DNA from 2 places in the Halobacillus sp. B23F22_1 genome. Region 2 is predicted to be linked to the other one. Evidence: predicted binding sites of a transcription regulator. Region 2 holds the regulator's gene; the other holds the start of a gene.
What was found. The regulator CtsR, encoded in region 2, represses protease genes until heat stress. The targets are predictions, from matches to a motif close to ATGGTCAATAAAGGTCAAACA.

Region 1: a site for CtsR is predicted at 11,895-11,915, ahead of clpP (ATP-dependent Clp endopeptidase proteolytic subunit ClpP). Genes of this name have one in related genera too.

The regions. Positions count from the first base shown of each region.
Region 1 is NZ_JBIEKE010000001.1:1,359,794-1,376,375, forward strand. Features, by position in the region: gene hisG (ATP phosphoribosyltransferase) at 1-451, shown strand, start outside; gene hisD (histidinol dehydrogenase) at 448-1,722, shown strand; gene hisB (imidazoleglycerol-phosphate dehydratase HisB) at 1,719-2,312, shown strand; gene hisH (imidazole glycerol phosphate synthase subunit HisH) at 2,313-2,942, shown strand; gene hisA (1-(5-phosphoribosyl)-5-[(5-phosphoribosylamino)methylideneamino]imidazole-4-carboxamide isomerase) at 2,955-3,686, shown strand; gene hisF (imidazole glycerol phosphate synthase subunit HisF) at 3,686-4,444, shown strand; gene hisIE (bifunctional phosphoribosyl-AMP cyclohydrolase/phosphoribosyl-ATP diphosphatase HisIE) at 4,441-5,064, shown strand; gene ACGTNH_RS06870 (tetratricopeptide repeat protein) at 5,162-6,178, shown strand; gene trxB (thioredoxin-disulfide reductase) at 6,259-7,209, shown strand; gene ACGTNH_RS06880 (8-oxo-dGTP diphosphatase) at 7,443-7,910, shown strand; gene rapZ (RNase adapter RapZ) at 7,927-8,811, shown strand; gene mgfK (gluconeogenesis morphogenetic factor MgfK) at 8,815-9,768, shown strand; gene whiA (DNA-binding protein WhiA) at 9,790-10,746, shown strand; gene ACGTNH_RS06900 (HPr family phosphocarrier protein) at 10,876-11,130, shown strand; gene clpP (ATP-dependent Clp endopeptidase proteolytic subunit ClpP) at 11,247-11,837, opposite strand; tRNA gene ACGTNH_RS06910 (tRNA-Arg) at 12,041-12,116, shown strand; gene ACGTNH_RS06915 (hypothetical protein) at 12,365-12,592, shown strand; gene ACGTNH_RS06920 (glutaredoxin family protein) at 13,170-13,403, shown strand; gene ACGTNH_RS06925 (sugar-binding transcriptional regulator) at 13,557-14,585, shown strand; gene gap (type I glyceraldehyde-3-phosphate dehydrogenase) at 14,621-15,628, shown strand; gene ACGTNH_RS06935 (phosphoglycerate kinase) at 15,809-16,582, shown strand, end outside.
Region 2 is NZ_JBIEKE010000006.1:47,117-63,698, reverse strand. Features, by position in the region: gene ACGTNH_RS20760 (MgtC/SapB family protein) at 20-712, shown strand; gene ACGTNH_RS20755 (CtsR family transcriptional regulator) at 876-1,340, shown strand; gene mcsA (protein-arginine kinase activator protein McsA) at 1,361-1,909, shown strand; gene mcsB (protein-arginine kinase McsB) at 1,909-2,979, shown strand; gene clpC (ATP-dependent protease ATP-binding subunit ClpC) at 3,000-5,453, shown strand; gene radA (DNA repair protein RadA) at 5,630-7,003, shown strand; gene disA (DNA integrity scanning diadenylate cyclase DisA) at 7,003-8,076, shown strand; gene ACGTNH_RS20725 (PIN/TRAM domain-containing protein) at 8,211-9,305, shown strand; gene ACGTNH_RS20720 (bifunctional 2-C-methyl-D-erythritol 4-phosphate cytidylyltransferase/2-C-methyl-D-erythritol 2,4-cyclodiphosphate synthase) at 9,390-10,562, shown strand; gene gltX (glutamate--tRNA ligase) at 10,629-12,098, shown strand; T-box leader at 12,143-12,353, shown strand; gene cysE (serine O-acetyltransferase) at 12,449-13,141, shown strand; gene cysS (cysteine--tRNA ligase) at 13,104-14,504, shown strand; gene ACGTNH_RS20700 (Mini-ribonuclease 3) at 14,509-14,916, shown strand; gene rlmB (23S rRNA (guanosine(2251)-2'-O)-methyltransferase RlmB) at 14,913-15,656, shown strand; gene ACGTNH_RS20690 (NYN domain-containing protein) at 15,661-16,170, shown strand; gene sigH (RNA polymerase sporulation sigma factor SigH) at 16,250-16,582, shown strand, end outside.

The DNA of each region.
Region 1 (16,582 bases), on a different contig from region 2:
ATATGGCGCGGCGGATATCGGAATAGCTGGGAAAGATGTGCTTTTAGAACAAGATCGGGACGTGTATGAAGTCCTAGATTTAAAAATCAGTCCTTGTTACGTAGCTGTTGCTGGACTTCCCAATCAGCCACTTAGCCGTATTGCACCTAAGATTGCAACAAAATACCCTAAGATCGCTTCTGATTATTTCCGTGAACAGGGAGAGCAAATTGAAATTATCCCTCTAAATGGATCGATTGAACTGGCCCCAATTATCGGACTAACCGATCGAATTGTTGATATTGTCTCTACTGGAAGGACGTTAAAAGAAAATGGACTTGTAGAATATGAAAAGATAACAGACATAACTTCAAGACTTATTGTTAATCCAGTGAGTTACCGTCTTAAAGGAAAAGAAATTGACGAAATGGTTGATGGACTTAGTAAAGCTGTGGAGGCAGAAAGTGTATGAAAATCATTCAAAGAAATGAGGTAACCAATTTAAAACGCACGCTTGATCAAGGTACTGAGGAACAACGTGAATCAGTAAAAAAAATCATTCAAGAAGTGCGGACAGAGGGAAACACAGCCGTTAAAAGATTTACTGAATTATTTGACGGTGTTTCACTCGATCAGTGGCAGATTACAGAGGATGAGATTGACGAAGCTTATGAATCGGTAGACGGAGAATTTGTGAAAATATTAGGCGAGGCCGCTGCAAATATTCGTGAATTTCATGAAAAGCAACAATCCAATTCATGGTTTCATACTTCTAATGACGGCTCAATCCTGGGGCAGAAAATTACCCCTGTGGATGCCGCCGGAATATATGTCCCTGGGGGGACGGCAGCCTATCCTTCTTCTGTATTCATGAATGTTATTCCGGCTCAAGTTGCTGGTGTGGAACGTATCGTCATGGTTACTCCCCCAGGAACAGATGGCAGAGTGCCGGCTGGTGTTTTAGTTTCTGCCAGACTTCTAGGCGTTACGGAAATTTATAAAGTGGGAGGCGCACAGGCCATTGCTGCTCTTGCTTATGGAACAGAATCCCTGACTGCCGTAGATAAAATTACTGGACCAGGTAATGTATTTGTAGCACTGGCTAAACGTGAAGTTTATGGTGATGTAGATATAGATATGATTGCAGGACCAAGTGAAATTGCGGTCTTAGCTGATGATACAGCGCGAGGAGAAGAAGTAGCAGCAGATTTACTGTCGCAAGCGGAACACGATGCTCGTTCTTCCAGTGTACTTGTGACAACAAGCGAAAAGCTGGCCAAAGATGTGCAACAGGCTGTCTTCACACAGATGGAAACTTTGCCCCGCTATGAAATAGCTAAGTCCAGCATTGAAGATTATGGGGCGATCGTTTTATGCCATACTAAAGAAGAAGCGATTTCTACGATTAATGAAATTGCAGCAGAGCATTTGGAAATTGTAACAGAGAACCCATTTGAAGATATGGCAAAAGTAAAACATGCAGGAGCAATTTTCTTAGGACCATACAGCAGTGAACCCGTAGGAGATTACTTTGCTGGTCCAAACCATGTATTACCTACAAGCGGAACCGCTCGCTTTTCAAGTCCCTTATCGGTAGATGACTTTGTGAAAAAATCAAGTGTCATTTCTTACAGTGGCCAAGCCCTGCGGGAACACGGTGATAAAATAGCAAAATTTGCAAGACTTGAAGGGTTGGAGGCACACGCGAGAGCAATTGAAATCCGGAAAGGAAGATGGGAATGACAAATACCCGTAAGGCAAATCTAAGCAGAAAAACGAGAGAAACCGATATAGAGCTTGAGTTTGCAATTGATGGTGAAGGAAAATCAACCCTTGATGTGCAAGTTCCTTTTGTGTCTCATATGCTTGAACTTTTCACTAAGCATGGACTATTTGATTTAACAGTTAACGGTAAAGGTGATGTCGAAGTAGATGACCACCACCTTACAGAAGACATCGGCATAGTACTTGGCCAAGCATTAAGAGAAGCACTAGGTGATAAATATGGAATTAAACGCTACGGTTCCATGACTTTGCCTATGGATGAAACTCTTGTTACTGTAGCAGTTGATCTAAGTGACCGTCCCCATCTAGAATGGCGGGCTGAGCTTCCTAAAGGGCGGGTAGGTACATTTGATACGGAAAACGTTCACGAATTCTTCTGGAAACTGGCCGTTGAAGCTCGTATGAACTTACATATCGTACTGCATCATGGTCATAACACCCATCATATTATTGAAGCTATGTTTAAAGCTTTCGCAAGAGCATTAGATGAAGCAACCCAAGTAGATCCAAGAATTAAAGGAGTGCCTAGTACGAAAGGAAGTTTATAAATGATCGGTATCATTGACTATGGAATGGGGAATTTGTTTAGTGTTTCAAAAGCATTGGAGCGGATGGAAGTACCTTATACAATCGGAGAACGTCCGGAGGAAATCCTAAACTGCGATGGATATATTTTACCTGGAGTCGGTGCCTTCCCTGATGCGATGAAGGCTCTAAAAGAACATGGATTCATCGACTTTATTAAGCAGAAAGTTGATAATCAAGTTCCGATTTATGGGATTTGTTTAGGCATGCAGCTGTTATTTGAACAAAGTGAAGAAGGCGGACTAACAGATGGACTCGGTTTATTTCCTGGGAAAATAGTAAGATTTTCCGGTGAAGATGAAAAGGGACAAACATATAAGGTGCCGCACATGGGCTGGAATCAACTGGAGCTGCATGGAAAGAGCCATTCCCTGATGCAGAATGTCGGGGAAGAGTATGTTTATTTTGTACACTCTTATGTAGTAGATACAAAATCGGAAGATATTTTGTTTGCTACCGCAGACTATCATAAAACAGTACCCGCTATTGTTGGTAATAATAATCTAGTGGCGAGCCAGTTTCATCCTGAAAAAAGCGGACGTGCAGGTATTCAATTATTAGAAAATTTTTGTAAGAGAATGGTTAAACAGTGAGGAGCATGCAGAATGAGCTTTACAATCTTCCCAGCTATTGATATGAGAAATGGACAATGTGTGAGGTTGGAACAAGGGGACTTTAGTAAGCAAACTGTATACGGGGATAATCCGTTTGAAGTTGCAAAAGAGTTTGCTGAGGGCGGTGCTTCGTGGATCCATATGGTGGACTTAGATGGTGCGAAGGAAGGTTCTAAGCAAAATGCAGAACATGTTGTAAAAGTAGCCAAAGAACTCAAAGTAAAAGTGCAAATAGGCGGGGGCATCCGTTCAGAAGCCGACGTTGAGTATTATTTAAGTCGCGGGATTGATCGTGTCATCATAGGTTCATTAGCAATTCGGGACTTACCTTTAACGAAAGAACTTCTTAGTAAATATAAAGAGCAAATTGTTGTTGGTTTAGATGCCAGAGACGGGTATGTAGCAACTGAAGGCTGGTTAGAGCGTTCAGAAACTACAGCAGTGGACCTTGGGAAAGATCTGGCTGAAGCAGGTGCCCGAACTTTTGTTTATACAGATATAGCAAAAGATGGAATGCTGCAAGGACCGAATGTAGAGGAAATCGTTAGACTCGGTAAAGAAACGGGTGTAGATGTCATTGCCTCCGGAGGAATCAAAGGAATTGAAGACTTAAAAGTACTTAGAAAATATCAGGAACAGAATATCATTGGTTCTATTGTTGGGAAAGCCTTATATACGAACAGGATTCACCTTTCAGAAGCCCTTCAAGAGGAGGAAGGATAATGCTGTCTAAAAGAATTATACCTTGTCTTGATGTAAAAGAAGGGCGTGTAGTTAAAGGCATACAGTTTGTAGATATCAGAGATGCTGGTGATCCTGTAGAATTAGCAAAGGTGTATGATGAACAAGGAGCCGATGAGCTTGTTTTTCTAGATATTTCTGCTACTCATGAAGGAAAAAAAACCATGATCGATGTCGTTCGTTCTGTCGCTTCCGAATTAGCTATTCCTTTTACTGTTGGAGGGGGTATTCGCACGCTTGAAGATATGAAAGAAACACTTCGTAACGGTGCGGATAAAGTATCTTTAAACTCAGCGGCTGTGCTTAGGCCTGAGTTGATTAAAGAAGGTGCCGATTATTTTGGGGCTCAGTGCATCGTTGTCGCAATAGATGCCCGCTACGATGATGGTGCAGGGACATGGCGAGTGTACACACACGGAGGGCGTACACCAACAGACCGTCTTGTAACTGACTGGGCACAGGAAGCTGTACGATTAGGTGCAGGTGAGATTTTATTAACTTCAATGAATCAAGATGGTGAGAAAACAGGCTTTGATTTACCTCTTCTTCAAGCAGTCCAAAAAGTAGTTACTGTTCCAGTCATTGCTTCAGGTGGAGCGGGTTCGGCTGAACATTTCACTGAAGTCTTCCAGAAAGTAGATGCTGATGCGGCTTTAGCCGCTTCTATTTTCCATTATAAAGAGACATCGATTGAGAACGTTAAGGATCACCTGCGTTCGAAAGGGGTTATTGTACGATGAATATAGATGAAATTAAGTTTGATGAAAAAGGGTTAGTTCCAGCTATTATCCAGGATGCTCAATCAAGAGCTGTACTTACCTTAGCTTATATGAATAAAGAGTCTTTACAAATGACCCTCGATAAAGGCGAAACGGTCTTTTATAGTCGTTCTCGCGAAGAGTTGTGGCACAAAGGTGCTACTTCGGGAAACACTCAAAAAGTAGAAAGCCTTCACTATGATTGTGATCAAGATGCAATTTTAGTACAAGTAACACCTGCAGGTCCTGCATGTCATAAAGGCGATTACAGCTGCTTTGGCGAATCTGTTGTCAACGAAAAATCATCTCCCAAACCAGCTCCTTATGCAATAATTGACCAGCTCCGTGACGTATTGGCTGAACGTAAAGCCACCCTTCCTGTAGGCTCTTACACCTCTCAGCTCTTTCAAGAAGGTGTCGATCGCATCGCTAAAAAAATTGGAGAAGAAGCAGGTGAAGTCATCATCGCTGCTAAAAACGATGATTCAGAAGAATTATCGATGGAGTCTGCCGACCTAATATTCCATTTGCTTCTTCTATTGACTGATCGAGGCGTTAGTTTGGAACAAGTTTTAGATGTGTTGGAAAAGCGCCACAACTAAGGAACTTAAGAAATTAGTAAAATCTCCTATTTCAAGATCACTTTCTGTGTTATACTGCATAATTAGTGAGTACGGATATGGAAGTAGGAGGACAGTCATGACGACATCACCGAATCCAACCATTACAGAAAAACAGTCTAATATTATACCGTTTATACCCACGGGTAACTTCTATTTTTCATATGGCATTCAAGCCTTTAAAAAAAGAAGGTTTGATTCGGCTGTTAAATGGTTAAAAAAAGCAATTGAATTATCACCAGATGAACCGCTCTATCCTTGCCAGCTTTCTGTTGTTTATACGGAAGTTGGCTCTTATCATGCCGCCAACCAAGTTCTAAGCGATGTGGTGGCGAACTTTGGCGAGGAATATGTCGATTGTTATTATCTTATGGCTAATAACTATGCGCATCTCGGCTTATTAAGTGATGCTAAAAAATATGCAGAAAAGTATATGGCAAGAGCAAAAGAGGGAGATTTTGAAGAAGCCGCATCTCAGTTGATTGAAATGCTTGATTCATTAGAAGAGGACGAAGCTGAAAATGATTATGCGTTTGAAGATGAAGATGAGTTGATCATTTATCAAGAAACAGCTTTTTATCACCTTGAGAATGAGGAATGGGAGGAAGCGATACCTGTTCTACATGAAATGATGCAGCTTTTTCCTGAGTTTACGTTAGCGAGACATCAATATGCATATGCTCTTTTCAATAGTGGAAATGAAGAGGAAGCAATTGATTTAGAAAAGAAATGGCTCGAAACGGATGATAAAGATATACATTCTCACGTCAATTTAGCAACTTTTTATTTGTTGAATGATCAGCGTGAAGCCGCTTTTCAACATATTGAGCCTCTTCGAAATGTATTTCCCCTCCACGAACAGCAGAAGTTAGCTGTAGCTGAAACTTTAACGAGGGCAGGTTATTACAAAGAGGCCGTTGAACGTTTTCGTAGGTTAAAAAATAAAATAGTCGTAGGCAGGAGAGGCTATTATAAATGGTTCAGTATCGCTTCTTATCAAACAGGAAAGCCCTCTCGTGCGTTACAGCTGTGGGAGAAAGGCTGTAAACAATTTCCTCATTTAAGCGAAGAAGGCGGACCGTGGATTCATCAATAAGCACATTAATGGACGATTTTTCGACAATTTAATAAGATAAGAGAAGAATTAAGGTAGAGTGAAGTGAGGAGTTGATCATCATGACAGAAGATCGTATTTTTGATGTCATTATTGCAGGAGCTGGCCCGGCAGGGATGACAGCTGCTGTTTATACGTCACGCGCGAACCTGGACACTCTGATGATTGAGCGAGGGGTGCCTGGCGGACAAATGGCTAATACAGAAGATGTAGAGAACTACCCAGGATTTGAAAGTATTCTCGGCCCTGATCTTTCTAATAAAATGTTTGAACATGCCAAAAAATTTGGTGCTGAGTATGCTTATGGAGATATTAAAGAAATCGTAGATGGGAAAGAATACAAGATTGTAAAAGCTGGGGCAAAAGAATACAAAGCCCGCAGTGTGATTATTACCACTGGTGCGCAATATAAGGAATTAGGTGTCCAAGGTGAAAAAGAATTGGGCGGCCGCGGCGTTTCTTATTGTGCTGTTTGTGATGGAGCATTCTTCCGCGATAAAGAATTAGTTGTAGTAGGTGGCGGAGATTCTGCTGTTGAAGAAGGCGTCTATTTAACACGATTTGCAAGTAAAGTTACTATTGTTCACCGCCGTGATGAGCTTCGAGCTCAAAAAATTCTTCAAGATCGAGCATTTGATAACGATAAAATTAACTTCATTTGGAATACAGAAGTGAAGACGATTAACGAAGAAAATGGCAAAGTTGGCAGTGTTACTCTGCACAACAACAATACGAATGAAGAATATGACTTTAAAACAAACGGAACGTTCATCTATATTGGAATGAACCCGCTCAGCGGTCCATTTCAATCATTGGGAATTACCAATGAGCAAGGCTATATCGAAACGGATGAGCGCATGGAAACTAAAGTGCCTGGTGTTTTCGCAGCTGGGGATATCCGTGAAAAAGAACTGCGTCAAATCGTTACAGCAACAGGGGATGGAAGTATTGCTGCACAATCAGTCCAACACTATATTGAAAACCTGTTGGAAGAGTTAAAAGTTGTTAACTAAAAAGTAACTGCTTCTTAACGATTCTGTAACACAAACGAAACATTTATGGGTTACACTTAAAGTGATTAATTGACCCCCTTTTAATAGATAGATCTCTATTAGGCACAGGTGTTTATCACCTGTGCACTTTTTTTATGCCCAAATATCATGGAGCATAACATTGTGGCGCCTTACGTATTCATTGTATAATAAATAAAGATGTCGTCGAGAGAGATTAATGAGGTGAGTAGATCGTGCAACGTGTTGCAAATTGTATTTTACGAATAAATAATCAAGTGTTAATGCTAAAAAAACCGCGACGAGGATGGTACGTTGTTCCTGGCGGAAAGATGGAAGCTGGAGAAAATATTAAAGATTCCGTCATCAGAGAGTTTAAGGAAGAAACAGGATTAGATATTGTTGAACCTGAATTAAAAGGCTCTTTTACTTTTATTATGAAAGAGGGCAGAGAAACCGTTCAAGAATGGATGATGTTTACTTTTCAAACCACTTCTTTTCAAGGTGATCTTCTTGAGTTCAGCGAGGAAGGGGAATTAGAGTGGGTAAATGTGGAAGATGTTTTAGAGAAGCCGATGGCTGAAGGAGATCGTCACATTTTTAAGCATATCTTAAACAGTGAAGATCAAATATATGGCACTTTTGTATATACTACTGATTTTAAATTAATCGATCAAGATATGGATCCTTCTCGACCTAAGTAACCAGGGGGCGAAAAATATGTTAGAAAAAGAGCAAAACACTCAGTTAGTGATCATTACAGGAATGTCAGGAGCAGGAAAGACGGTAGCCATTCAAAGCTTTGAGGATTTAGGGTACTTTTGTGTAGATAATTTACCTCCGGCTCTGCTGCCGAAATTTCTAGAGTTGATGAAGGATTCGACAAATGATATTCGCAATGTAGCTCTAGTAATGGATTTACGTGGCAGAGAGTTTTTTGATGCTTTATTTGAATCCCTTGATCAAGTCAGTAAAGAAGACTGGCTGGAAGCTCACGTCTTGTTCTTAGATGCTGAGGATCAAGCGCTGGTATCTCGTTATAAAGAAACGAGGAGATCCCATCCTCTAGCACAAGAAGGACTGCCGCTGGAAGGTATTCGCCAAGAACGAAAACTATTAGATGAGCTTCGAGGGCGTGCTCAAACCATCATCTATACTACCAGTTTAAAACCCCGAGAATTAAGGGATCGGATTTTAGATCAATATAAAGCAAAAGAACAACAAGTGTTCTCCGTACAAATGGTTTCATTTGGTTTTAAATATGGGGTTCCAATCGACGCTGATTTAGTATTTGATGTTCGTTTTCTCCCTAACCCACACTATGTAGAGCAGATGCGGCCTTTGACAGGTTTGAATTCTGAAGTATCTTCTTATGTATTGAAATGGTCGGATACTCAAAAGTTTCTGGAAAAACTGACGGATTTATTACAGTTTATGCTTCCTCAATATCGGAGAGAAGGTAAAAGTCAATTGGTTGTTGCTATTGGGTGCACGGGTGGACAGCATCGTTCAGTTACGTTAGCTGAACATCTTTCTAATTATTTCTCAAAAGACTTCACAACTCATGTTACCCATCGAGATATAGATAAAAGAAAGGGTCTGTAATTCATGAATCGTTCAATAAAGCCGCGAGTTGTCGTGATTGGCGGAGGAACGGGGATGCCGGTATTGTTACGGGGACTTAAATATTTTCCTGTTGACCTTTCAGCCATAGTTACGGTTGCAGATGATGGCGGAAGCTCTGGAAGACTTCGTAATGAACTAGCAATACCAGCTCCTGGAGATATTCGTAACGTTCTTGCTGCTTTATCAGACGCAGAGCCTATGCTTCTGGATTTGTTTCAACATCGCTTTGCAAATGGAAATGGTCTATCTGGGCATTCTATGGGTAACCTGCTGCTGGCAGCTATGACTTCCATGACCGGGGATTTTTATAATGGAATAAAAGAGATATCTAAAGTTCTAAATGTCCGTGGTAATATTTATCCTACTGCCAATCATTCGATGAATCTGCATGCAGAAATGGAAGATGGTACGATCGTTTCAGGAGAATCAAACATTCCTAAGCAAAACAAAAAGATTAAACGTGTATTTGTCAGTCCGTTGCCCATCCAGCCTTTGCCTGAAGCAACTATGGCGATTAAAGAAGCTGATTTAGTAGTTATTGCACCGGGAAGTTTATACACGAGTATTATGCCGAACATTATAGTCCCAGAAATTAGAGAAGCATTACGGACTACCAAAGCGAAAGTGACGTATGTTTGTAATGTAATGACACAGCAAGGAGAAACATCGGGGTATTCAGCCGGGGATCACGTGCAGGCGTTGCACGATCATGTAGGTAAAGGAACGATTCACTCCATTATTGTTCATAATCAACCGATTGCTCCTGCTGTAAGGAGAATTTACGCTGAAGAAAATGCAGAACCCGTCATCTATGATATCGATCGTGTGAAAAAGATGGGGATTGAGATTATAGAAGAAGACATTTTAGATCGTAATAAGTCTACGATTCGTCATGATACAAATAAACTGGCTCATTTACTGTATTCATTGATTTAAAAAGAATGGGGGTGAACAGTGATGTCATTTGCTTCAGAGATAAAGAAAGAGTTGACCAATGTAGAGGCGGATGAATGCTGTAATGAATCTGAGCTTGCCGCGCTCGTTCGGATGAACGGAACCTTCTCTCTATCTAACCAAAGCTATCTATTGGATATCCAAACGGAAAATGCTGCAATTGCCAGAAGAATTTATACGTTAATTAAGAAGCTTTATCCGTATCCCGTGGAATTGCTTGTCCGAAAAAAAATGAGACTCAAGAAGAATAATGTGTACATCGTCCGGATGAAAGATAATGCTGAAAAAGTTCTAAATGATCTAGAAATTTTAAAAGGTCCTCTTTCAATTAACCCTGATATACCGAAAAAGTATTTAAAAACTACCTGTTGTAAAAGAGCATACTTAAGAGGGGCGTTTCTTGCAGGTGGATCGGTTAATAATCCGGAAACTTCCTCTTATCATTTGGAGATCTATTCTTCTGATCATGAGCATAATGAAGCGTTGTGCAAGCTGATGAATAGTTTCGGACTCCATGCGCGTACTCTTGAACGTAAAAAAGGGTTTATCACGTATTTGAAAGAAGCTGAAAAAATCACAGAACTTATAAGTAATATAGGTGCACATCAAGCCCTATTTAAATTTGAAGACGTACGAATTGTTAGAGATATGAGAAATTCAGTGAACCGGCTGGTGAATTGTGAAACGGCAAATTTAAATAAAACGATCGGCGCTGCTTTCAGACAAGTCGAAAACATAAAATTCATAAAAAGCACGGTCGGTTTAGAGGCGTTACCAGATAAATTACAGGAAATTGCCCGATTACGTTATGACCATCAAGAAGTATCGCTTAAAGAATTAGGCGAACTTGTGTCTGGATCCCCAATCAGTAAATCCGGAATTAACCATCGTTTAAGAAAAATTGATGAATTTGCTGATAAAGTTCGACGCGGAGAGATACAAGAAAGTAGTCAAAAATAATGTAAATCGCATTGATTCGTGCTATAATAGTTTCAATAAAGAACGCACTCTAAAGAGTAGCGTTCTTTATTTCAAATTCATGAATGCGCTTTCCATACTTAATTGCATGTTAGGAAGGAGAAATGATAGATGAAGGAACAAAATATTACAATCGATTTAACTACAGGACTGCAAGCGAGACCAGCGGCTCAATTTGTCCAACTGGCGAACCGATACACTTCAGACGTATTTATTGAAAAAGACAATAAAAGAATTAACGCAAAAAGCATTATGGGGTTAATGAGTCTAGCTGTAGGGCAAGGCGAAGAGATAAAGTTAATCGTGGACGGTTCAGATGAGGAAGTAGTCCTAAAAGAGTTAACTAATTTCGTTAAGCAGTCGTAAGGTTACTTATGTGAAAAAATGAACAGATTTAAAAAGGGGAACGATCTCATAATTTTTGTGTGTGCTTTTTCTCAAAAAAACCCGCTGCTTTTAGGCAGCGGGGTTTATTATACATATTATTTTTCGTTCGTTTTTTCCATTACTTTATCAATTAAACCATATTCCACAGCTTCATGAGCTGACATGAAATTGTCCCGATCTGTATCACGCTCAATAACTTCAATTGGCTGCCCGGTTCTTTCAGCTAGGATTTGATTTAACTTTTCACGCATTTTGATAATGCGTTTCGCATGAATTTCAATATCCGATGCTTGACCTTGAGTACCGCCTAAAGGCTGATGAATCATAACTTCACTGTTCGGAAGTGCATAACGTTTCCCTTTAGTACCTGCATTTAATAAGAAAGCTCCCATGGAAGCAGCCATTCCTGTGCAGATTGTGGAAACATCCGGCTTAATGAATTGCATTGTATCATAAATCGCCATACCGGAAGTTATGGAACCACCGGGTGAGTTAATGTAAAGAGAGATATCTTTGTCAGGATCATCAGCGGCTAAGAAAAGCAGTTGAGCCACAACAGAGTTTGAGATATTGTCGTCAATCGGACTACCTAACATAATAATACGGTCTTTAAGCAGGCGTGAATAGATATCGTAAGCACGCTCTCCTCTGTTCGTTTGTTCAATAACTGTAGGGACTAAATTCATTCTAATTCCTCCTTATTATCATACATTTATGATGGAATGTAATTTTATAATACAGTTAAGGTCAGAAAAGGTCAAACAAAACCCTTTGACATATTTCTTATACCATCTTTCCCTAAATTACCATGGATAAACGTATAAATATTCGTATGTGCTTCTTGCTTTTCTTCTCATTCGTGAGTATAATAGATTTTGCACTTTTATTTGCGCCCGTAGCTCAGTTGGATAGAGCGGTAGATTCCGGTTCTACGTCAGTCGGAGGTTCGAATCCTCTCGGGCGCGCTTATTATAGAAGGAGTTCCACCTGGCTGTGCGCCAGGTTTTCTTTTTATGTTATTTACTATTCTTGTATAGTAGTGCCCGTTGTGGAAGTTATATGTTACACACTTCTTATACAATGTTTGAACAATGAAGGCTTACTTGTTTTCGTTTGTTCAATATAGTAGCAGGGTTTATAATTTTGATATTCTGTGTTACTGTTGAGAATGTAATAGGAACTGCTGAACGCTTTTAACTAAAAAGGAGTTTTTATGACAAACATTCTTCGATTTAAAATTATGTCGACTGAAAGAGTTTCTGATGATCGTAGAATACATGTCTATGATATGATGAATCAGCGAAATTTATCTTTCAATTTCGATTCTTTGAAAAGGTCTCATGAAAGACTTAACAGCGAAGAAGAACTATCTCAATTCTTGAATACAAAAAAGTATAAAATTGAACATGGTTTTTATGACAAAGAAGGACACGTATCTTAACGTGTCCTTCTCAGCTTGTAGAGAAATCTTATAGAGTGTAAAGGGTTTGAGGAAACGACTCCCTTTCCGCGGGCGAATGGTGTGCCTCCTCGGGTTTTATCAGCCCTCCGGGCTCACACCTGATTCTCATCTTCCGCAGGAGTCTCGCCATTTCCTCAAATCCTTTTTCGAAATAGATCATGGGCATTCATTTACTCAAGCTGTGCCCTTATAAAAGCAGTGTTTGCAAAAGGGTATTCACATTACGAAGGTTTCAAGCTTTCATTCTGGTCAAAGGCACGGAGAAAGCAGTCGTTTAATACAATTTTATGCGAGTCCGATGTTAGGGTTCACTTCAGTACTGCACGAGGCGAAGATCCCGCAGGAAAGCGCTCATTGCTTTCTTAAGAAGCTGAGGCCGTGCCCACGGAAAGCGAATTTGACGGAGCGATCGTTTGAATTCTTTTTAACATAAATAATCCGAATGATTTCTACAAAATCATTCGGATTATTTAATGCTTTATTGAGTTTTGTCCCGTGCTTTTCTTTTTTTATACATGCTACACTAGAAACAAATGATTTATAGAAGGGGTTTGAAATGAACAAAATCATTTTTTATGGAAAACAGAATTGCTGTTTGTGTGATGAAGTCAGAAGTCTAGTTGAAATTTTACAAAATAATTATGAAATTGATGTTAAAGAAGTCGATATAGAGGGTAATAGACAACTGGAGCAAAAATATTTGGTGGAAATCCCTGTACTGAATATTAATGGCCAAGAGCTTGAGTATCGTCAAATAGATCTTTCTGCTATAAGAGAGCGTTTACATTGATTTGAGGATATTTTATAACTTGCGCCGCCAATTTCACACTGTTAATATAAAAGGTGAATAGAATATTTTTTTGCTCCTAGTGGGACAGAATATGACTGCCTGGGACGCATTTACCCCGGTCTAAGTATTTCCAATTTTAAAGGAGCTATTACGATGAGAGCTTTAATTGATCTACAGAAAAGATTATTCCCTGATGTTCTTGAAATCATGCAGCGTCGTTATCAATTGCTTCACTACATACAGCTCATGCAGCCAGTAGGAAGAAGGACATTATCAGAAAACATCGAACTGGCTGAGCGAACGGTTCGTAGTGAAGTGGATTACCTAAATAAACTGGGAGCTATAGAAATAACATCTAGAGGGATGCACTTAACCTATGAGGGTCAAAGTATCCTTGAACAGCTTTCTGCATTTATTAAAGACGTAACGGGCATAAAGGTTTTAGAAAACCGTTTAAGGGAAAAGTTAAATTTAGATTATGTCGTAGTAGTTCCAGGGGATAGCGATGAGCTGGATTGGGTAAAACATGAAATGGGAAAAGCTTGTGTGACATTTCTCCAAAGTAAATTAAAGTCGAATAACACTGTTGCGATAACGGGTGGAACGACGATGGCAGCTGTGGCGGAAAAAATGACGCCGCTTAAAGATGCTGAACATTGTATGTTCGTCCCTGCCAGAGGCGGATTGGGTGAACGCGTTGAAAACCAAGCGAACACCATTTGTGCTGAAATGGCTGATAAAGCAAGAGGGGATTATCGTCTTTTATACGTTCCAGACCCTTTAAGTGAAAGTTCCTACAAGACCATAATTGAAGAACCTTCGATTAAAGAAATTCTCAATATGATTCGAAATGCTGATATTGTCATACATGGTGTAGGTGATGCGGTGACAATGGCAGAACGCAGGAAAACTTCGAAAGGTGAAATGGAAAAAATTCAAGAAAGTCATGCAGTAGGCGAGGCGTTTGGCTATTATTTTAATCAACAAGGTGAAATTGTTCATAAAGTTCGAACAGTAGGGTTGCAGCTTGAGGATTTGAAATATGCCAAAAACATTATCGCTGTAGCTGGCGGTCACACGAAGGCTCAAGCTATTGAATCCTATTTCAAACCAGGACAGAGCAATGTGTTAATCACAGATGAAGGAGCAGCTCAAGAGCTTTTAAGGGATTCGTCCCTTTAAGATAAATTTTTATTAAATTCAAGGAGGAATTTTGAATGACTGTAAAAGTAGGAATTAACGGTTTCGGCCGTATTGGACGTAATGTTTTCCGTGCATCTCTAAATAACGAAGAGGTAGAAGTAGTAGCTGTTAACGATTTAACAGATGCTAATATGCTGGCTCACTTACTGCAGTATGACACTGTTCACGGTAAACTTGATCAAGAAGTTACTGTTAACGGGGACAACCTAGTAGTAGGCGGCAAAGAAATTAAAGTAATTTCTGAGAAAGATCCCGCACAGCTTGGATGGGGAGACTTAGGCGTAGAAGTCGTCATTGAATCTACTGGTCGTTTCACACAAGGTGAAGACGCTAGAAAACACCTTGAAGCAGGAGCTAAGAAAGTTGTAATTTCTGCACCAGCTAAAGGTGAAGACTTTACAGTTGTGATGGGTGTTAACGAAAAAGATTATAACAAAGATGAGCATGATGTTATTTCAAATGCGTCTTGTACGACAAACTGTCTAGCACCATACGCTAAAGTTCTTAATGACAAATTTGGTCTTAAGCGCGGTATGATGACTACAGTTCACTCTTACACGAACGATCAGCAAATACTTGATCTTCCACACAAAGACTATCGTCGTGCTCGTGCAGCTGCTGAAAATATCATTCCAACAACTACAGGTGCTGCCCAGGCAGTAGCAAAAGTTCTTCCTGAATTAGAAGGCCGCCTTACTGGTATGGCAATGCGTGTTCCAACTAAAAACGTTTCTATCGTTGACTTAGTGGCTGAACTTGATCAAGATGTTACAGCTGAACAAGTAAACGAAGCGCTTAAAGCTGAAGCTGAAGGTGAACTTAAAGGCATCCTTGGTTACAGTGACGAAGCTCTTGTTTCTTCTGATTATAATGGCAGCACTTACTCTTCTGTCATTGACGGACAGTCTACTCTTACTCTTGAAAATAACATGGTTAAAGTTGTTTCTTGGTATGACAACGAGTTTGGTTATTCTAATCGTTGTGTAGATCTAGCTGCATTCCTTAAAAAGCAAGGCCTATAATACAAATACCTTTTATTGGTCATACTAGATAAATCTATGGAAAAGGAGGAGGTCTCATGTCCTCCTCCTTTACCCATGTTTAAAACAAAATCCTTGTTCATGCGTTTCCATATAAGCTGATTGTGGAAATGTACATAATGGATAAGGGAAGCAGTTGATTAAAAGAGGAGGTTGTCATTTATGAATAAACAAACCATTCGTGATGTAGAAGTACAAGGTAAAACTGTATTTTGCCGCGTGGACTTTAACGTCCCTATGAGCGGAGGAGAAGTCACAGATGATACTAGAATTAAAGCGGCTCTCCCTACCATTGAATATCTAACTGGTAACGGTGCAAAAGTCATTCTTTCAAGTCATCTTGGACGACCTAAAGGTGAAGTGGTTGAGGAACTAAGGCTCGATCCGGTAGCTAAGCGTTTAAGCGAGCACGTAGGCAAAACAGTAACGAAGACAGATGAGGTGTATGGTGACGAAGTGAACAAAGCCCTCTCTGAAATGGAAAACGGAGACATCCTGCTCATTGAGAACGTTCGTTTCCAGCCTGGTGAGGAGAAAAACGATACTGATTTAGCTAAAGCTTTTGCAGATATGGCTGACCTCTATGTGAATGACGCTTTTGGAGCCGCTCACCGTGCCCATGCATCTACAGCTGGTGTAGCCGAACATATCCCTGCTGTGGCTGGATTTCTATTAGAGAAAGAAATTAATGTGTTAGGAAAAGCCCTTTCTAATCCTGACCGTCCTTTTACAGCGATCATTGGTGGAGCTAAGGTAAAAGATAAAATAGGCGTAATTGACAACTTGATTGATAAAGTCGATCACTTAATTATTGGTGGAGGACTGGCTTATACATTTGTTAAAGCACAAGGTCACGAAATCGGTAAGTCCTTACTAGAAGAGGACAAGATTGATTTAGCTAAAGAGTATATGAAAAAAGCAGAAGAAAAAGGTGTG
Region 2 (16,582 bases):
CAAGTTAGGAGGTGCCAGGGTGGACCAAATCTACACTTTAACTGAGGACTTAGATATCTTCTTAATTCGTTTAAGCTTTGCTTTATTATTATCAGGTTTAATAGGCTTTGAAAGAGAGCTTAAAAACCACTCAGCTGGTTTTCGCACACATATATTAGTTGGGATAGGGTCTTGTTTAATGATGTTGTTATCTTTATATGGTTTTGAAGCTTTCATAGAAGCAAATGACAATATCCGTTTTGATCCATCGCGTATCCCATCTTATGTGATCAGTGGTATAGGATTTTTAGGGGCAGGAACAATTATTGTAAATGGAATGACGATCAGAGGCCTGACCACGGCTGCTTCGATTTGGACAGTGGCGGGTTTGGGGTTAGTAGTAGGCGCTGGTATGTATGGAATCGCTTTACTAGCTACTGCCCTCGTATTATTAAGTCTTGTTTTTTTAAATAATTTAGAAAAGAAATATGTCACTCATTATTTTAAAAATAGTTATGTTATTACTGCTGAAAAGTTTGTGAAAATCAGTGACATTATGTCTGTTTTTGATGATCAAGGCATTGTCCTCCAACGCTTTGAAGTGGAGAATACCCCTGCGCAGCGTAAAACGATTTTTATCCACCTAGAACGCAAGCAATCCGTTGACGAAGCTGCTTTATTAGAAAAACTTTCTCATATTGATACTGTGGTGCAGGTCACTCGCAGAAAATAACCGACTATACGATTTATTTCGTATAGTTTTTTTGTTTTAACCTTTTCCAATTTAGGGAATGATTACTCATGTAGTTCAAAACATTTTAGTTGCGTACGTAATAAAAATTAGTATAATGAAATTAAGGTCAAAGATAGTCAAAGTCAAAAGAGGAGGAGGGAAAATGCGGAATATATCCGACATCATTGAGGAGTATCTGAAAAATATTTTAGATGAAAATCAAAAGCACACCATTGAAATTAAGCGCAGCGAGATTGCCGATCAATTTCAATGTGTACCTTCACAGATTAATTACGTGATTAAAACTCGTTTTACTGTGGAAAAGGGCTATATAGTGGAAAGTAAACGTGGTGGCGGAGGTTATATCCGCATAAGGCGTGTACAGCATCGTTCTGAATCACAAATGATTGATGATATCGTCAACTTGATTCAGCCAGAGGTATCACAATCCGTAGCATTGGATATTATAGAACGATTAAAAGAAAATGAAAGCATTACGGAACGTGAAGCTAGAATGATGGCAAGTGTTATGGAACGAGAAGTACTTGCTTTCCCTCTTCCTCTGAGAGATGAAATTCGCTCAAGAATTCTGACGGCTATGTTATTTACCTTAAAGTATCAAAGTTAGGTAAGGAAGGAGAAGGTTTTATGGATTGCCAACGTTGCCATAAACGCCCTGCAACGGTTCATTTAACTCAAGTAATTAACGGTGAAAAAACAGAAGTTCATGTATGTGAATACTGTGCAAAAGAAAAAGGATATATGAACGAAAGTGAAGAAAATTTCACGTTAAATGACTTATTATCAGGGCTATTCAATTATGAACAACCTCCTTCTTTTAAAGGTCAACCATCTAAGACTTATCAGCCAAAAAAAACATTGAAATGTCCAACTTGTGGATTGAGTTATCAAGAGTTTGCACAAATTGGAAAGTTTGGCTGTGCAGATTGCTATAAAACCTTTGATGAACGCTTAAACCCTATCTTTCGCCGTGTCCATAGTGGAAACACGAAACACAATGGTAAGGTTCCAAAGCGCGAAGGAGGAAACTTGCACGTAAAAAGGCAAATGGATCATTATAAGTCAGAACTTCAGAGGCTCATAGAGCAAGAAGAGTTTGAGGAAGCAGCAAAAATAAGAGATCAGATTCGTTCGCTGGAGCAGCAGCTTCATCACGGAAAGGGGGATGAAGAATAATGTCTTTGGAGCAATTTATTAATGAAGCCATTAGCCCCTGGATGAAAGAAGAAGGTCCGGATAGTGATATTGTAATGAGCAGTCGAATTCGACTGGCTCGTAACTTTCAGAAATATCCTTTTCCTTTAATCTCTTCAGAAGAACGAATGAAAGAAATCCTCGATTTTTTTAAACAAGAATATAAAGGTCAATCATTTAGAGATTATGAGAGTTTTGAAGTAGTAGAAATGAATGAGTTACAGCAGATTGAAAAAAGGGTACTGATGGAAAAGCATTTAATCAGTCCTCACCTTATTGATCATTCTAAAAATTCTGCTGCATTAATCTCCCAAAATGAACAGGTATCGATTATGATTAATGAAGAAGATCATATTCGTATTCAATTATACTTCCCAGGATTCCAACTGGATCGTGCGTTAGAGCAGGCATCTCAACTGGATGACTGGCTGGAAGAAAAAGTGGATTACGCCTTTGATGAAAATAGAGGGTATTTAACAGCCTGTCCCACAAATGTTGGAACAGGGATGAGAGCCTCGGTTATGATGCATTTACCAGCTTTGGCCATGACACATCAGATCAACCGAATGACGCCGGCTATCAACCAGCTTGGTTTAGTGGTCCGCGGAATTTACGGAGAAGGCAGCGAAGCTTTAGGGAATATTTTTCAAATATCAAATCAAATTACGTTAGGGAAATCTGAAGAAGATATTGTAGAGGATCTGCATAGTGTGGTTAGCCAGCTGATCGATCAGGAACGTAAAGCGCGTCAAACTTTACTGCATCGCTCAGGAGTTCAGCTTGAAGATAGAGTTTTTCGATCCTATGGTGTTTTGAAGCACAGTCGAATCATAGAGTCTAAAGAGGCAGCTAAATGTTTATCTGATCTCCGACTCGGAATTGACTTAGGGTTCATCGATCATATCCAAAAAAACATTTTAAACGAACTGATGGTCCTTACTCAACCAGGTTTTTTACAACAATACGCAGCAGAATCTTTATCCCCCTCTGAGCGGGATGTGCGAAGAGCATCACTAATTCGTGAAAGACTTCAATTAGAAAAACAAGAATAAATCGTTAGGAGGTCATGTCCATGATGTTTGGACGATTTACAGAAAGAGCACAGAAGGTATTAGCATTAGCTCAAGAAGAAGCTGTACGCTTAGGTCATAACAATATTGGAACAGAGCATATTTTATTAGGTTTAGTTAGTGAAGGAGAAGGAATCGCAGCTAAAGCACTGACCGCGTTAGGTCTTGAATCTAGTAAAATCCAGCAAGAGGTTGAGAACTTAATTGGGAAAGGTGAAAAAGTTTCTCAAACAATTCACTACACACCGCGTGCGAAGAAGGTTATCGAGTTATCTATGGATGAAGCTCGTAAGCTGGGCCATTCTTACGTAGGTACTGAACACATTCTTCTCGGGTTGATCCGGGAGGGTGAAGGAGTGGCAGCCCGCGTTCTTAACAACCTTGGAGTAAGCTTAAATAAAGCTCGACAACAAGTGCTTCAGCTGCTTGGGAATAATGAATCTACTGGCGGGCAAAATCGACGCGGCGGAAGTTCAGGTGCACAAGCTGCTAATGCCAATACGCCGACACTGGATTCTCTGGCTCGAGATTTAACGGCCATTGCTAAAGAAGGTAATATTGACCCGGTTATTGGACGAAGTAAGGAAATTCAACGTGTGATTCAAGTATTAAGCCGTCGTACGAAAAACAATCCCGTGTTAGTAGGGGAGCCGGGGGTAGGTAAAACAGCTATTGCTGAAGGGCTTGCCCAGCAGATTATGAATAATGAGGTCCCTGAAATTCTACGTGATAAACGAGTTATGACATTAGATATGGGTACAGTGGTAGCCGGTACGAAATACCGTGGTGAATTCGAAGACCGCTTAAAAAAAGTGATGGAGGAAATCCGGCAGGCTAACAACATCATTTTATTTATTGATGAATTGCATACTTTAATCGGAGCAGGCGGCGCTGAAGGTGCCATTGACGCTTCGAACATTCTTAAACCATCGCTGGCCCGTGGTGAATTGCAGTGTATTGGTGCCACAACATTAGATGAGTATAAGAAATATATTGAAAAGGATGCAGCTTTAGAGCGCCGTTTCCAGCCGATTCAAGTGGATGAGCCAACCCTTGATGAATCCGTTCAAATCTTAAAAGGTTTGCGTGATCGTTATGAAGCTCACCACCGTGTAACGATTACTGACGATTCTATTGAGTCAGCAGTACGGTTCTCCGATCGTTATATTACGGATCGATTCTTGCCGGATAAGGCTATCGATTTAATTGACGAAGCAGCATCGAAAGTACGTCTTCGTTCTTATACTGCACCGCCAAATCTAAAAGAGCTTGAGCAAAAGCTTGAAGAAGTACGAAAAGAGAAAGACGCAGCGGTTCAAAGTCAGGAATTTGAGAAAGCAGCTTCCCTGAGAGACAGCGAACAGCGTCTGCGCGATGAATTAGATAAAACGAAGGATGAATGGAAAGAAAAGCAAGGTCAAGAGGATTCTGAAGTAACTGTAGAAGACATTGCTTCCATCGTTTCCACGTGGACGGGTGTCCCTGTCTCTAAAATGACAACTGAAGAAAGTGAACGTCTGCTTCACTTAGAAGATACTTTGCACAACCGCATCATCGGTCAACAGGAAGCTGTTAAAGCTATTTCTAAAGCCATTCGCCGTGCTCGTGCTGGTTTAAAAGACCCTAAACGCCCGATTGGTTCCTTTATCTTCCTTGGGCCGACTGGTGTAGGTAAAACAGAATTAGCGCGTGCTCTTGCCGAAAGCATGTTCGGCGAAGAAGATGCAATGATTCGTATCGATATGTCCGAGTACATGGAGAAACACAGCACGTCTCGACTTGTTGGTTCACCTCCAGGTTATGTAGGATATGATGAAGGCGGACAGCTAACAGAAAAAGTTCGTAACAAACCTTATTCTGTCATCCTGCTTGATGAAATCGAAAAAGCACATCCAGAAGTATTTAATATTTTACTTCAAGTGCTTGAGGACGGACGGTTAACAGATTCGAAAGGGCGCGTAGTGGATTTCCGTAATACTGTGCTCATCATGACTTCCAACGTTGGAGCAAGTGAATTGAAACAGAATAAATACGTTGGATTCTCAATGGATGAAGCCGATCAGAATTACAAAGACATGAAGTCTAAAGTAACGGATGAACTGAAGAAAGCGTTCCGTCCAGAATTCTTAAACCGTATCGATGAAACCATTGTTTTCCATTCTTTAGAAAGAAAGCATATGAAGCACATCGTTACACTTATGGCAGAGCAGTTAAGGAAACGTCTGCTTGAACAAGAAATTGACTTTACGCTGACTGAAAAAGCAATTGAACACATTGCTGAGGAAGGCTTTGATCCAGAATACGGAGCACGTCCTCTTCGCCGCTCAATACAGAAAAACGTAGAAGACCTGCTCTCTGAAGAGCTGTTGAAGGAAAATATTCAAAAAGGTCAAAAAGTGAAAATCGATCTTAATGATAATAAAGAATTTACTGTTCACACTCAACAAGAAGCATAATTTAAGGTCAAATATGAATAAAATATGAAATGTTTAAAATCGGAAGGTGTTTGCCTTCCGATTTTTTTCCGATTTAGATATTCTTTACGTAGTAAGACAATTTTAATGCAATTGATATCATCATGAAACTTTTTCACAAACCATATCGTATATAATGAGGTAGAGGAGAGGTAACCTTGGCAAAAAGAAAAACAAAATTTGTTTGTCAGGAATGTGGATATGAATCTCCTAAATGGATGGGAAAGTGTCCGGGTTGCCATCAGTGGAATACGCTAGTTGAAGAAGCGTCCATTACAGGCGGGTCACGACATGTTTTCCAAACCAATTCATCAGGAGCTGCCAAACCAGAGAAAATAACGGCGATAAAATCAGAAAAAGAACCGCGTATGGAAACAGATATGCCAGAGTTAAACCGTGTGCTTGGAGGCGGCATTGTGCCGGGCTCTCTGGTTTTAATCGGAGGAGATCCGGGTATCGGGAAATCAACATTACTCTTGCAAGTTTCTGCACAAGTAGCAAATAAATCGTTACCCGTTCTATATATCTCAGGAGAAGAATCTTCAAGGCAGACAAAGCTTCGTGCTGAGAGACTGGGCATTCAATCTGATGAGTTATACGTTCTTTCTGAAACCAATTTACAGGATGTGTTAACGCAGATTGAAGAAATTGACCCAAAATTGGTCATCATTGATTCTATACAAACCATTTTCAAAGAAGATGTAACTTCAGCACCAGGAAGCGTCTCTCAAGTACGTGAGTGTACGAGTCAATTAATGAGGATTGCCAAGAGTAAAGGCATTCCTATTTTTATAGTAGGTCACGTGACAAAAGAAGGGTCGATTGCCGGCCCGCGTTTACTTGAACATATGGTAGATTCCGTACTTTATTTTGAAGGTGAAAGACATCATACATTTCGCATTCTCCGCAGTGTAAAAAACCGTTTCGGCAGCACACACGAGATGGGGATCTTTGAAATGAAAGAGAAAGGTTTAGAAGAGGTTCTCAACCCTTCTGAAATCTTTCTGGAGGAACGGTCTCAAGGAGCAGCAGGATCAATTGTAGTGGCTTCTATGGAAGGCACACGGCCAGTACTAGTGGAGATCCAGGCTTTAATCTCACCGACTTCTTTTGGGAATCCTCGACGAATGGCCACAGGGTTGGATAACAGCCGGGTTCCGTTATTAATGGCCGTACTTGAAAAGCGTGCAGGTCTTCTTCTTCAAAACCAGGATGCTTATATAAAAGTTGCCGGCGGGGTAAAGCTGGATGAACCTGCCATAGACTTAGCAGTGGCAATTAGTATAGCTTCAAGCTTTAGAGATCAAGTCTCAAACGGAAATGATGTAGTCGTCGGTGAAGTCGGATTAACAGGCGAAGTCAGGCGTGTAGCAAGAATAGAACAGCGGGTACAAGAAGCAGCTAAGCTCGGATTTAAAAGGGTCATTATCCCACAGAAGAACCTTGATGGCTGGACACCTCCTGATTCGATTCAAGTGGTAGGAGTCCGTACAGTGCAGGAAGCTATGCAAGTAACATTGGGGGATCGATAATGGAAGGGCATGATCATAAGGAAAATTCTATCGGAGAAATGCTGAAATTTGTGGCTCCGGGGACGCCCCTCCGTGATGGTATTGATAACGTATTACGGGCTAAAACAGGCGGATTGATTGTGATAGGTTATGGAAAAGAAATTCAGGAGTTAGTGGATGGGGGTTTTCCCATACAATCTGAGTTTACGCCGGCTCATTTATATGAATTAGCTAAAATGGATGGTGCTTTAATTTTAAATGATGAAGGTACAGAAATCCTTTACGCCAATGCTCAGCTGATGCCGGATCCTGATATTTTATCGACAGAGACAGGGATGCGCCACCGGACAGCAGAGCGTGTAGCGAAACAAACGGGTCACTTAATCATCGCCATTTCACAACGGCGAAATGTAATCACCTTGTATAAAGGGTCGATTCGTTATTCATTGAAAGATATTGGCGTTATTTTAACGAAAGCTAATCAAGCCATACAAACGCTTGAAAAATATAAAATTGTGCTTGATCAAAGTATTACTAATCTTGGAGCGATGGAATTTGAAGATATGGTTTCCTTCTCTGAAGTTATTCAAGTTGTGCATCGCGTAGAGATGGTACTAAGGATAAAAACGGAGATTTTGAATTACGTAAATGAACTGGGGACAGAAGGGCGGCTCATTCAATTACAGTTAACAGAGCTCGTCTCCAACATTGAAGAAGAAGCTTCTCTTTTATTGCGTGATTATAGTAAAAGACCTGATTATGAACCGTATTACATTTTAAGAAAAATGCAAGAACATGCGGGTACCGAACTTTTATCTGATGATCAAGTTTTAAAATTGTTAGGTTATTCTTCGGGCACGAAATTGTCTGATCCTATCCACCCAAGGGGTTATCGAGTAATGCACCGAATCCCCCGGCTGCCGGCTTTAATTATTGAGCACTTAGTTGAACGGTTTGGAACATTAAATGACGTCGTTCAAGCATCTGTAAAAGAGCTTGTAGAAGTTGACGGGGTGGGTGAAGTAAGAGCCAAGAAAATTGGTGAAGGATTAGAAAGAATACAAGAGCAATTATTCGTAGATCGTCACTTATAACGAAAATGAAATGGAATATTTTTCTGTAAATTGAAAAATAATGTCATTTATGCTAGTTTATTAAACAACATTTCAACGTCTGCGATTAATAGACCTTGAGGTTGGTCATAATGGAAAATAAGGAGGTGAAAAAAGTGCTTAAACGTATCGTTCAATTATTTATAGTTATAACCGGAGGAACAGTCGGTTATCTGTATATGCCGGAACTTTTTTCAATCATGGATGTATCCTGGCAAGGGTGGATCCAATCCGGAGTAGGGGCAATTGTCGGAGCACTTATACTATTTTTATTAACTTTTTGGGTAGTAGATTACATTGTTGATTTTCTCAGGTGGGTGGAGGACACCCTCGTTCGAGCCCCGGTTGCGGATCTATTGTTTGGAAGCTTAGGCTTAATCGTAGGTCTGATCATTGCCTATCTAGTGAATAATCTACTCCAGGATATTGAGATTAAAGTAGTCAGCCAGATTCTGCCTATATTTATCACATTCTTACTTGGTTATTTCGGTTTTCAAGTCGGATTTAAGCGAAAAGATGAATTTTTAAATTTATTCGCTAAGAAAGACAAGAAAAGCTTAGAGGAAGAAGGTCTTTCTGAATCAGTAGATCGATCCTTAATTCCGAAAGAGAAGATTTTAGATACGAGCGTCATTATTGATGGAAGAATTGCTGATATTTGTGAAACTCATTTTTTAGAAGGTACAATTGTTATTCCTCAGTTTGTGCTAGAGGAACTTCAGCATATTGCAGATTCGTCGGATGGATTAAAGCGAAACCGTGGCCGTCGTGGGTTGGACATCTTAAATCGTTTACAGAAAGATCTCCCGGTTAAAGTTGAAATTTACGATGGGGATTTTGAAGAGATTCAAGAAGTAGACAGTAAGCTGGTAAAACTTGCGAAAGTTATGGATGGAATCGTTGTGACGAACGACTTTAATTTAAATAAAGTATGTGAGTTCCAAAATGTTCAAGTTTTAAACATTAATGATTTAGCCAATGCGGTGAAACCAGTCGTTCTTCCTGGGGAAGAAATGACAATTCAAGTGATTAAAGACGGCAAGGAACAAAAGCAAGGAATCGGCTATTTAGACGATGGTACGATGATTGTTGTGGAAGAAGGCAAAGAATATATCGGCAAAACAATTGAAGTGGTTGTTACGAGTGTATTGCAAACTTCAGCAGGACGAATGATTTTTGCAAGACCAAAATCACTTGAAAAAGCCTTATAAAAACGGTATAACAAATAGAGATTAGCAAAAGTGATAACTGCGTGTTATCGCTTTTGTTGTTTCACTTTATTTAAGGTGGTTACAATGATAAATTATACAGCTGTCGTATTAGCAGCCGGACAAGGAAAACGGATGCATGCAGGACAAAATAAACAATTCTTGATGATCAATGATCTGCCGCTTATCATACATACCTTAACTGTATTCGTGCAAGACGCCTGGTGCAATGAAATTGTGCTGGTTACGAATAAACAAGAAAATGCTCAAATGGAGGAGCTCCTTCGCCAACATCAACTGAATGATCGTATGACCTTGGTCAATGGCGGAGCTGAACGACAAGATAGTGTTTATGAAGGGCTGCGGGCTGTCAAGCAATCGATTCAGCCCGTATTTATCCACGACGGAGCTCGCCCTTTTGTTAAGCGGGAGCATCTTCACCAGCTTGCTGAGGTGGTAACTGAAAGAAGAGCAGGTCTGCTGGCCGTACCTGTAACGGATACTATTAAACAGAAGCAAAAGGATCAACTCATTACACTAGACCGCCATTCTCTTTGGGCAGCCCAGACTCCTCAAGGATTCCAGTACCCTTTAATTCTTAAAGCTCATGAAGAAGCAAAATCCCAAAACTATTATGGGACAGATGATGCGTCTCTTGTAGAACGTCTTGGAGAAGAGGTAAATGTAGTTGAAGGAAGTTATGACAATATGAAGTTGACTACACCTGAGGATTTAGTAAAAGCTAAATCTTATGCTGCTCAGAAAGGAAAGGTCGTGAAGGATACTATGATTCGTATTGGACAAGGATTTGATGTTCATCAGTTTGCTGAAGGCCGTAAGTGTATAGTGGGCGGCGTTGAAATCCCACATGATAAAGGACTATTAGGTCATTCTGATGCTGATGTTTTGCTTCATACAATAGCAGATGCGTGTCTGGGGGCGATTGGCGAAGGAGATATAGGCAGACATTTTCCCGATACCGACGATGCCTTTAAAGATGCGGATTCAGGTAAGCTTTTGCAGCAAGTGTGGAAGTTCGTCACGGATCAAGGGTACGCGCTGGGCAATATCGACTGCACGGTGATCGCTCAAACTCCTAAAATGGCTCCTTATGTCGAGGAGATTCAAAGAAATATAGCCGCACTTTTAAATAGTGATACGGAGCGTATTAACGTTAAAGCGACGACAACGGAAAAGCTTGGTTTTACAGGCAGAAAAGAAGGGATGGCCGCCCAGGCTGTCGTTCTTCTGCAAAAATAGTCAACAATAGACAGTAAACAATGATAAAATAAATAAAATGATACGGATCTGAAAGGAGTTCACAATATGAGTAACGAAGTACGTGTGCGCTATGCGCCAAGTCCTACAGGCAACCTTCATATAGGGAATGCTCGTACGGCTCTATTCAATTATTTATATGCAAGAAACGCTGGAGGAAAGTTCATCATCCGCGTGGAAGATACAGATGCGAAGAGGAATGTAGCTGGAGGAGAAGAAAGTCAGCTGAATTACCTGAAATGGCTCGGTATTGAATGGGATGAAGGAGCGGATGTTGGAGGAGAATACGGTCCTTACCGGCAAATGGAGCGTTTAGATATTTATAATAAATATGTAGATGAACTGCTGGAAAGAGATTTGGCTTATAAGTGTTATATGACGGAGGACGAGCTTGAAGCGGAACGTGAAGCTCAGATCAACCGTGGAGAAGCTCCAAAATATTCTGGTGCTCATAGTGATTTAACAGACGAACAAATCAAAGAGTTTGAGGCAGAAGGAAGAGAACCGAGTATCCGTATCCGCGTTCCTAAACATTACACCTATGAATTTAACGATATCGTCAGAGACAAGATTTCTTTTGAATCCAGCGATTTTGGAGACTGGGTGATCGTTAAGAAGAATGGTACGCCTACTTATAACTTCGCTGTAGCTATCGATGATCATTTAATGGGAATTTCTCACGTTTTGCGCGGAGAAGAACACATTTCGAATACTCCTAAACAATTGATGGTTTACGAGGCATTTGACTGGGAAGCTCCTAAATTCGGTCACATGACGTTAATCCTTAATGAAAATCGTAAAAAGCTGAGTAAACGTGATGAGCATATCCTGCAATTCATTGAACAATATAAGAATCTAGGATATTTGCCGGAAGCATTGTTTAACTTTATTACATTACTTGGCTGGTCTCCCGTGGGAGAAGAAGAAATCTTCACTCAGGATAAGCTGATTGAGATTTTCGACGCGGAGCGGCTGTCTACATCCCCAGCCATCTTTGATCCAGCTAAACTGAAATGGATGAACAACCAGTATATTAAAGCTTCAAGCTTGGAGCGTGTCGTGGATCTTGCTCTCCCTCACTTAATTGAAGCAGGGCGTGTAAGTGAAGAAATGAGTGAAGAAGCCCGGGAGTGGACGCATGAGTTAATTTCGCTTTATCATGAGCAAATGAGCTATGGTGCGGAAATTGTTGAACTGACGGATCTCTTTTTTAAAAAAGAAATTCAGTATGATGAAGACGCTTTAGATGTTCTTAAAGGTGAGCAGGTTCCAGAGGTACTAGAAGCGTTTAAAGGAAAACTTGCTGAATTAGATGAGTGGACACCTGAGAATATTAAAGCCCAAATAAAGGCGACTCAAAAAGAAACGGGACATAAAGGTAAAAAATTATTTATGCCCATTCGAGTAGCAACTACAGGTCAGACTCATGGGCCGGAATTGCCGAATGCGATTCGTTTACTTGGTCTTGAGACCGTTACGATTCGATTGAATGATGCTTTAAAACAAATTCAAGACTAATCTGTTCACAAAATGCAACTTTTCACATATAGTAAAGGTACCCATATGGAACGTAGATGAGGAGAAGTAGGAGACCCTTTCTTTACACAGAGAAAATCACCTTGGCTGGAAGTGATTTTAAGGAGAGACTCTGAAATGCACCTCAGAGTCCCTGGTTGAATAAAGTAGGCTGGGGCGGCCGCCTGCCGTTATTAGGGAGAGTGAGGGAAGTATGTTTCCTAAACAGAGTGGAACCGCGCATAACGCGTCTCTGTGCTGATTAAGCACAGAGACGCGTTTTTTATATAGGAAAACCAGCGTTGAGCACAGTGTGTTTGAATTCTTATAAATGAACAAAAGGAGGATGCCGGATGGGATGGCTTAAAATGTTTAAAGAAGATGTGGATGTCGTGTTTGATCAAGATCCAGCGGCACGTTCCTATATTGAAGTGATTTTAACGTATTCCGGGCTTCATGCTACGTGGTCTCACAGGGTTGCTCATGCTTTTTATAAAAGGAAATTCTTTTTCCTGGCCCGAATCATTTCACAAATCAGCCGTTTCTTTACTGGAATTGAGATTCACCCAGGTGCAAAAATTGGACGCCGCTTCTTTATTGATCACGGCATGGGCGTGGTCATCGGGGAAACGTGTGAAATTGGTGATAATGTGACCCTTTTCCAAGGAGTAACCCTGGGAGGGACAGGAAAAGAGAAAGGAAAACGTCACCCAACGCTGAAAGATAATTCATTAGTCGCTACAGGGGCGAAAGTTTTAGGTTCTATCACGATTGGGGAGAATTCAAAGGTAGGAGCAGGATCCGTTGTGTTAAAGAATGTACCTGATAATTCCACCGTTGTTGGGATTCCCGGCCACGTCGTCATTCAGGACGGGAAGAAGATTCGCCAAAAAGACTTGGATCACCACAAGCTCCCGGACCCTGTATATGATCGGTTAAACGAAATGGAAGAAGAAATCAAACAACTTTGCTTACAATTAGAACAAGACGAAAAAGGAGCGGAACAGGATGAGCATAAAAGTATTCAACACGCTGACAAGAACTAAAGAACCTTTCACCCCACTCGAAGAAGGCAAGGTCAAAATGTACGTATGCGGTCCTACAGTTTATAACTATATTCACATCGGGAACGCTCGGCCGGCAATCGTTTTCGATACCGTTCGCAGATATTTTGAGTATAAGAACTTTGAGGTGCAGTACGTATTAAATTTCACGGACGTTGATGATAAATTAATTAAAGCTGCGAATGAGTTAGGTGAAGAGGTACCGGATATCGCCAACAGGTTTATTCAAGCTTATAAAGAGGATGTAGGCGCCTTAGGCGTTAAAGAAGCGGTCCATCACCCTCGTGTAACGGAAAACATGGAGGAAATTATTAAGTTTATTGATGGCTTAATAGAAAAAGGCTTTGCCTATGAGTCTGGCGGGGATGTTTATTTCCGTACACGTTCTTTCAACGAGTATGGGAAGCTTTCGCATCAGTCCATAGATGAACTCCGTTCTGGAGCCCGTATTGAAGTAGGAGAGAAAAAAGAAGACCCGCTTGATTTTACTTTATGGAAAGAAGCGAAGGAAGGGGAAATTGCCTGGGAGAGTCCGTGGGGGAATGGGCGTCCGGGCTGGCATATTGAATGCTCCGCTATGGCGAAGAAGTATCTTGGCGATACCATTGATATCCATGCAGGCGGCCAAGACTTAACATTCCCTCATCATGAAAATGAAATTGCTCAATCAGAAGCAAATAATGGAGAATCTTTTGCTCGTTACTGGATGCATAACGGCTATATCAACATTGAAAATGAAAAAATGTCTAAATCCTTAGGGAATTTTGTACTTGCTCATGACTTAGTGCAGAAGCATGACCCTCAGGTGATTCGCTTCTTCATGTTGAGCGTGCACTATCGCCACCCTATTAACTTCAGCGATGAGCTGTTAGCCGGTGCAAAGAGCAGTTTTGAACGCATTCGCAACGCCTATGAAAACTTACTTCACCGTAAAGGTTCAAGCTTAAATTTAACAGACGAAAAGACGTACTGGTTAGAAGAAGCCGCTAAACATAAACAACAATTTGTTGCGGAGATGGATGATGATTTCAATACAGCCAATGCGATCTCTGTTTTGTTTGATTTAACCAAAACAGCTAATTTGTATTTGCAATCGGAACAAACCCATACAGAAGTGATTGATCAATTCTCCGAAACACTTAAAGAACTTGCAGGGGTGTTAGGACTGCAGCTTGAACAAGAATTGGAGCTGTTAGACGAGGAGATTGATACGTTGATTGAGGAAAGAAAACAAGCGAGAAAAGATCGTAACTTTGCTCGCGCTGACGAAATCCGTGATGAGCTTAAAGCACGAAACATTGTTTTAGAAGACACCGCCCAGGGCACTCGTTGGAAGCGGGGGTAAGAGGATGACTTTTACAAATGTGAAACAGATGAAAAGTCTCGCCCTCGCCTATATGGGTGACGGTGTGTACGAATTGTATGTGAGGCGCCACTTATTAGAGCAGGGGCAAGTGAAGCCTGAGCAGCTGCACAGGACCGCTATTCAGTTTGTGTCTGCAAAATCACAAGCTCAGGTGGTGCGAGCCTGGCAAGAGGAAGGTCTTCTTACTGAAGAGGAGGAAGGTGTGTTAAGAAGAGGCCGCAATGCAAAGTCTGGAACGGTGCCAAAAAACACGGATGTACAAACGTACCGATACTCTACAGCATTTGAAGCGGTTTTAGGTTTTCATTATCTTTCCGGCAATGAGCAGCGCTTAGAAGAGTTAATTGGACGAGCCATTGAGCTGGTAGAAGAGGGGAGAGAAGTGAGATGAACGAAGAGTGGATCATTGGAAAGAATCCGGTGTTAGAAGCTATCAAGTCTGGGCGTTCTATTAATAAAGTATTTGTTTCTGAGCAGCTTCAATACCAGGCAGTAAAGAAAATTGAACAAGCGGCTAAAGAGAATGGTGTGCTTGTGCAGAAAGCTCCAAAGAAAAAAATTGATCAGCTTGTCGAAGGTAACCATCAGGGAGTCATCGCGGCAGTCGCAGCTTATGAATACAGCGATATAGACGATTTGTTTGCCCGAGCGAATGAAAAAGGAGAGGAACCATTTTTCATCATTTTAGATGAAATTGAGGATCCTCATAATCTAGGCTCAATCCTTCGTACTGCGGATGCCAGCGGTGTTCACGGCGTCATCATTCCAAAAAGACGTTCAGTTGGATTAACTTCTACGGTAGCGAAAACCTCCACAGGAGCGATTGAATACATTCCGGTCGCCCGTGTTACCAATTTATCACGCACCATTGATGCATTGAAGGAGCGCTTTGTCTGGGTGGTAGGCACTGATGCCGAAGGGACAGAGGATTACCGCCAATTAGATGGTAAGATGCCTTTAGCACTGGTCATTGGCAGTGAAGGTAAAGGCATGAGTCGGTTAACAAAAGATAAATGTGACTGGACTGTCAGTCTTCCAATGGCCGGGAAGGTGACCTCTTTGAATGCTTCAGTAGCTGCCTCACTGCTTATGTATGAAGTTTATCGAAAACGTCACCCTGTCGAGGGGTAATACGATGAATGTACTAATCGTTGACGGATACAACATCATTGGGGCTTGGCCGGAACTACAGCAGCTTAAAGACAAGGATTTAGGACAGGCAAGAGATTTACTGATTGAGATGATGGCAGAGTATCAATCTTATACCGGGGATCGGGTCATTGTTGTTTTTGATGCTTATCATGTCCGGGGACTCGAAACGAAGCAAAAGAGCTTTAAGGTGGAGACGATTTACACGAAAGAAAATGAAACAGCAGATGAACGAATCGAGAAGCTGTCCGGACAATTGAATGATGTTCGCACCCAGGTATATGTGGCGACATCCGATTACGCTGAACAGAGAACTATATTTGCCCAAGGTGCCTACCGGAAATCAGCAAGGGAATTATATATCGAAGTTAAGAACATTGAACAAGAAATAAAAAAAGATTTAGAAACCCATAAAGAGGTTCAATATCAGTCCAAAATTCCGATAAATAAAGAGATAAGAGATATTTTTGAACAGTGGAGAAGGGGCAATAAATAGAAAACGCCATATTGACGCTTTTGAAACGCTTACTGTATAATATTTCTATATTTAGGTACCACAGTCGGAGGGATCCTGAGTGAGCATCGGACAAACAAAGACAGGCATCGAGAAGTTGGATTTCAGTCAACTTGATGACGAAGAAATCATTGAGCGGATTAACCACGGGCAAGTCCAGGCTCTAGATTTTTTAATTGATAAGTACAAAAATTTCGTTCGTGCCAAAGCACGGACGTATTTCCTCATTGGCGCAGATCGGGAAGACATTGTGCAAGAAGGCATGATTGGTCTTTATAAAGCCATTCGTGATTACCAAGGGGACAAGCTTTCGTCCTTTAAAGCTTTTGCCGAACTGTGCGTCACTCGTCAAATTATTACCGCAATTAAAACTGCCACTCGCCAAAAACACATT